2 regions of the Paenibacillus sp. FSL R5-0912 genome follow, and region 1 is predicted to be linked to the other one. Evidence: predicted binding sites of a transcription regulator. Region 1 holds the regulator's gene; the other holds the start of a gene.

Region 1 (3,165 bases):
CGGCTACCTTGTCTGTGGATAAGTCATTCCAGTTCATGATCGATAATCTCGGTCTTGGTGAGGCTGCAGAGCAGGGACGTCTACAGACAGCTCTGCTTCCGTCACCGTTCAAATACCGTGAGCAGGCACTGCTTGTCATTCCACGTGACTTCCCTAGTGTCAAGGGAAGCATTGGGGATGCCCGCTTTGTGGACACACTGGTTCATTCTCTGGCAGAAACTGCTGTGGCTACCCGCGGGCGGATGCTGGTGCTGTTCACCTCCTACAAGATGCTGCGCCAGGTCTATGATCCGCTCAAAGAAGCCCTGACTTCGCAGGATATCGCTGTGCTTGGACAAGGCGTAGAAGGCGGTAGCCGGAGCAAGCTGATCCGTCGGTTCCAGGACAGCTCGGCGTCAGTCTTACTGGGGACGAGCAGCTTCTGGGAAGGTGTAGACATTCCCGGGGATGCTTTGACCTGTCTGGCTATTGTCAGACTGCCGTTCCAGCCGCCCAATCATCCGCTGGCTGAAGCGAAGTCTGAGCTGCTTCAGGCACAGAAGAAGAATCCGTTCATGAAGCTGTCCGTCCCGCAGGCCGTAATCCGCTTCAAGCAAGGCTTCGGGCGGTTGGTACGCACCGCGCAGGACCGCGGAATCGTTATTGTATATGATACCAGGGTAATCGAATCTTATTATGGGAAGTATTTCCTGTATTCGCTGCCCGGACCCAAGATGGAGCATATGCTGACGGATCAGATCGTTCCGCGGATTGCAGAATGGCTTGAAGATGGCGGGGTTTAATAATCCGTCGGCGGCTGATATTATGTATAAGTAATTATTGTTCTGAAGTCCCGCGCTCCACGGCTCCTGCCTAAACGGGCAGGCCTGGAGCACGGTTCCTATAATCGGCTTAACAGCAGTGAAGCTTGATCAAGCAGCATATGCTTTCAAAACAAGCGTATGCTTACGAAGCAAGTTTTGCGAAGTCATTCAAGAAGTATATGCTATCAAAACTTTTAGGAGGAGAAAACATGAAATCGGATAAAATATCGGAGGCCGTCGTTCGCAGACTCCCAGTGTACCTGCGTTTCCTGAACGATCTCCAAAAACGTGAAATCTCAACAGTTTCTTCTCAGGAGCTGGGACAGAAGCTTGATCTCAACCCCGCCCAGATCCGCAAGGACCTGGCTTATTTTGGTGATTTTGGCAGAAAGGGCATTGGTTATGATGTCTCTTATCTGATTGAGAAGATCCGGCATATTCTGAAGCTGGACCAGCAGATTAATGTAGCTCTTGTAGGTGCAGGTAATCTCGGCCACGCCTTGTCGAATTACAATGCCTACTTGAAGGATACGATGAAGATTACAGCTGTATTTGATGCTTATGAGCCTAAGGTAGGCCAGCAGATCAACTCGTTGACTGTCCAGCCGATGAGTGAGCTGGGGGATACCATCCGTGCACAGGGCATCCGCATTGGGATTATTACCGTTCCGGACAGTGAAGCACAGAACGTTGCTGACATTCTGGTGGATTCGGGTATTGAGGCGATCCTGAATTTTGCTCCTGTAATTCTTAAGACTCCATCCAATATCCGGATTCATGCCGCCGATTTCACTACGGATTTGCAGAGTCTGGCTTATTATTTGCATGACGGAAAGGACGAAGCTGAAGATGAGCAGCAATAAAACCATTATTAAAGACGGCCGTTTTCTGGTTCCTGGCAGCGATAAGCCGGTGCTGAGCGGTTATATGACCATCGAAAATGATCTGATTACTTACATAGGTGAAGCGAAGCCTGTAATTGAAGAGGATGCCGAGGTTATTGACGGTAGCCGGCTGCTGTTCATGCCGGGTCTCGTCAACACCCACGGCCATGCGGCGATGTCGCTGCTGCGCGGCTACGGCGATGATATGGTGCTGCAGGCTTGGCTGCAGGAAAAAATGTGGCCGATGGAAGAGAAATTCACCGGTGAAGATGTATACTGGGGCACCTCACTATCCGTTCTTGAGATGCTGAAGGGCGGCACTACGACCTTCCTCGATATGTATGATCATATGGACCGGGTTGCTGAGGTTACGGAGCAGTCAGGCATCCGTGCAGTACTTATGCGCGGTGTTATTGGCCTGTGTCCGGAAGAGGTGCAGAACCACAAGCTGGCGGAGGCGATTGCTTTTGCCCGGAACTGGCATGGCAAGGCTGACGGCAGAATTACTGCAATGCTCTCGCCCCATGCGCCTTACACCTGTCCTCCGCAGTTTTTCATGAAGTTTGTTCAGGCGGCACATGATCTTGATCTGCCGATGCACACGCATATGTCCGAAACGCGCCATGAAGTGGAGCAGAATGTGGCCGATTACGGCCTGCGACCGGTCGCGCATCTGGAGAAGCTGGGAATGTTCACCCGGCCGTCCCTGATCGCCCACGGTGTTCATCTGAACGATGAAGAGATTGAGATTCTGGCCCGCCATAATGTTGGCGTATCTCATAATCCCGGCAGCAACCTTAAGCTGGCCAGCGGAGTAGCCCGTGTTCCTGAGCTGCTTAGAGCAGGAGTTAAGGTCTCCCTGGGTACGGACGGCGCGGCAAGCAACAACAATCTGGATATGTTTGAGGAAATGCGGCTGGCCGCGCTGATTCATAAAGGCGTAAGCGGTGATCCAACGGCAGTACCTGCTCCTGAGGCGCTGCTCATGGCGACAGAATATGGTGCACATTCGATTTTCCTGAACCAGGTAGGCCGGCTTGCAGCAGGGATGAAGGCTGACTTCATTGCGATTGATATTGATCAGCCGCATTTGCTGCCGCATACCGACCTCTTGTCCCATGCCGTGTATTCGGCTAGTGCCAAGGATGTGGAACATGTCTGGGTCAACGGTAAACAGATTGTGAAGCACGGACAATGTCTGACACTAGATGAAGAGGCTATCCGCCGCAAAGCGCAGGAAACGTTCGAAGGACTGCTGAAACGGTAATTTAGGTTATTTGGAAAGGAAGCTGCATGTTGAAGAAGAGGAGAAAATGGCTTCCGCTGGGGATTTCCCTGGTTCTGCTCCTTCTGTTCGGACTAAGCCAGTTTTATGCCTACATTATGAAGGATCAGTGGAACGAGCGGAGTGAAGCCAAAGAGATTGCCAGAGCACGGGCTGGCTTAACTGAGGTATCCAAAGCACAGAAATCCGTCTG
Region 2 (3,165 bases), 280 kb from region 1:
CCTGCGCACGCCTGTACGACTTACCGCCTGACCTATGCACGCCTTGAGGAGCTGGAGGGTATGACCTTTGAGCATGTGCATCTGGAGAATAATATCCTGTTCCTGCGTTATCAATAAAATGTAGTGCTACGGAAAGTCCCTCCGGGGACTTTTTTGTTATAAAGAACGTTAGGTTTAGAGCAGAAATAATTTGAGAACAGGTCTTCTATGCGGTATCCTTAAAGGAGTCAGGGATATTACATAAGAAGGCGGTGCCGTGGAATGTCCACGAAATGGATGGGGCGCTTACTACTGTGCCTTGTTTTTATACTCACAGCCAGCGGCTGCAGCTCGGATCTGGGACCGGGAAATACGGGCGGCAGCACAGGACTATCTTTTTCAATTCTGGTGGGTGAACGTGAAATGGCCGGAACCTCCGGCAGACTGCTTAACGAAGCTTATATTGAAGGTAATTCCATTATAGAACTGCTGAGAAAGAGCGGGATCGTTACTTTTGCAGCAGACGGCTATAGTATTCTTGAGGTCAATAGGGTTGCGCTCAGTCAGGATATGATGTGGGAAGTACAAGTGAACAGCAAGAAGCTTACGGACTGGAACAGTAAAATCGAGGCTGGAGCAGCGATTGTCTTCTCAGCGCAGCCGGCCGCAGCCGGGGCGTTATTTCAACCGGTTATCCTTATGGTGAATGGCGGGAGTGAACAGCCTGAGCTGACACATTCGCATGTGCTGTCCTATACGGAAGATTTGTCAGTGAAGGGACTTATGAAGAACAGCGGAATGATTAAGCTGGCAGAGAATAACAAGACGGTTCTTACCGTAATGGATTACACACCACTCAGCAGTGAGGAGTGGAAACTGAAGGTTAATGACAAAGCGCTGCTGGGAAATGGTGTGGATATGAAGCTCAGACCGCAGGACAAGCTGGAGATATCACTGGTTCTGAGGTAATTACGATAGCGGAATCCGTTTTATCGGATACAAGGATTTCTGTGCCGAGTGCGCAGGGGTCCTTTTTTTGTATTTTACTTTATGTGAAATGTTTCACATTTAATGTGACTGGAATCACAAATGCCGGGGAATTTTGGACAGTATAATTTCAATATCAAGCAAGTTTGTGAAGAAATCTGAGTTTCGAAGGAGGGTTCTACCAGTGACAGCGAACAGAGAAAAGTTAGTGCTGATTGGCAATGGCATGGCGGGTGTAGGCACTATTGAGCAGATTTTAAAGCTGGGCGGGGCTTATGATATCACGATTATCGGCAGTGAGCCGCATCCCAATTACAACCGGATTATGCTGTCCTATGTTCTCGAAGGCAGTAAAACCATTGAAGATATTATTCTGAATGACCGCCAGTGGTATGAAGATAACAATATTACCCTGCATACTGGAACGACTGTGATCCGGATTGATGAACAAACCAGGCAGGTGATTACTGATAACGGACAGGCGGTTCATTACGACAAGGTTATCATTGCTACGGGTTCTAATTCGTTTATATTACCTGTTCCTGGCAGTTTAAAAGACGGGGTAGTCGGCTTCCGTGATATCGCAGATTGCGATGCCATGCTGGCTGCAGCGAAGCAGTACCGCACGGCAGCTGTGATCGGCGGAGGTCTGCTTGGTCTTGAAGCAGCCAAAGGCCTCGTGAATCTGGGGATGGACGTTACCGTTGTGCATCTGCTTGAGGATCTGATGGAACGGCAACTGGACCGTACGGCATCTTCTATGCTGCAGGCGGAGCTTGCGCGTCAAGGTGTGAAATTCGCCATGGGTAAGCAGACGGTCGAATTGACTGGAGAAAAGCGGGTTACGGGGCTGCGCTTCAGTGACGGCAGTGAGTTGCCCGCAGAATTTGTGGTAATGGCAGTCGGAATTAAACCTAATGTTCAGCTTGCCAAGGATAGCGGCATCGAGGTTAACCGCGGGATTGTCGTCAATGACTATCTGCAGACCTCCATGGCTAATGTGTATTCTGTCGGTGAATGTACGGAGCACCGGGGCACCTGCTATGGTCTGGTAGCGCCTCTCTTCGAGCAGGGGATGGTACTGGCCAAGCATTTGTCTGGTGTGCAGACTCCGGGATACGAAGGTTCGGTTGTCGCGACGAAGCTCAAGATTTCCGGTGTTGATGTTTTCTCGGCCGGAGAGTTCACCGAAACAGCGGAGCATACCGTCATATCCGCCAAGGATGAGTGGAAGAGAACCTATAAGAAGATTCTGCTCAAAAACAACATTATTGTCGGCGCGGTTCTGTTCGGTGATGTAACGGAAGCAGCGAGCCTGCAGAAGCTGGTGAAGCAGGGAACAGAAATGACCGATGAGATCTATGGAGAGGTCATGGGCACAGGCTGCTGCGGCGGAGGCGGAGCCAAGAAAGGGCTATCGGTTGAAGCGATGGCCGATGAAGAAATTGTCTGCGGCTGCAACGGGGTAACCAAAAAGGCGATTGTTGATGCCGTTACGGAGAATGGATTCACTACAGTGGATGAGATCAAGGCTTGTACAGGCGCAACCCGCTCATGCGGCGGCTGTAAGCCTGTAGTTGAGCAGATTCTGCAGTTCGTTCTGGGAGATAGCTTCCAGCAAAGCGCCAAGCAGGGGATCTGCAGCTGTACCCCGCTTAGCCGGGATGAGATTGTAGCCGAAATTACGGCTAAAGGCCTCAAAACCACCAAAGAAGTTATGCATGTGCTGGACTGGAAGCAATCAGAAGGCTGTTCTAAATGCCGTCCTGCTGTGAACTATTATCTGGGTATGATCTATCCGGACACCCATGAGGACGAGAAGGAATCGCGCTTCGTGAATGAACGGATGAGCGCCAATATTCAGAAGGACGGAACTTATACGGTTGTTCCGCGGATGTACGGCGGGGTTACCACTCCAGAGGATTTGAAACGCATCGCCGATGTTTCCCTGAAGTATGATGTGAAGGTTGTGAAGGTGACCGGCGGGCAGCGTCTGGACCTGATCGGTGTCAAAAAAGAGGATGTGCCGAAGGTGTGGGAGGAGCTGGATATGCCATCCGGCTATGCCTATGCGAAATCCTTACGTACGGTCAAGACCTGCGTTGGTTCACAGTTCTGCCGCTTTGGCACACAGGATTCCATGGGCATGGGCGCTATGCTTGAGCGCAAGTATGAGCGCCTGGATATGCCAGCCAAGTT

Evidence for each region. Region 1 encodes Rex, which represses fermentation and respiration genes when NADH is low (regulators of the CRP and FNR family bind a similar motif). Its sites were predicted from a motif close to TTGTGAAATATTTCACAA; they were not measured.
Region 2: the regulator Rex is predicted to act here: its motif matches at 1,030-1,047, upstream of nirB (nitrite reductase large subunit NirB).

The regions. Positions count from the first base shown of each region.
Region 1 covers NZ_CP009282.1:4,935,963-4,939,127, reverse strand. The annotation lists gene dinG (ATP-dependent DNA helicase DinG) at 1-782, shown strand, start outside; gene R50912_RS20890 (redox-sensing transcriptional repressor Rex) at 1,013-1,666, shown strand; gene R50912_RS20885 (amidohydrolase) at 1,653-2,954, shown strand; gene R50912_RS20880 (cell wall elongation regulator TseB-like domain-containing protein) at 2,984-3,165, shown strand, end outside.
Region 2 covers NZ_CP009282.1:5,213,405-5,216,569, reverse strand. The annotation lists gene ric (iron-sulfur cluster repair di-iron protein) at 1-117, shown strand, start outside; gene R50912_RS22215 (hypothetical protein) at 262-948, shown strand; gene nirB (nitrite reductase large subunit NirB) at 1,151-3,165, shown strand, end outside.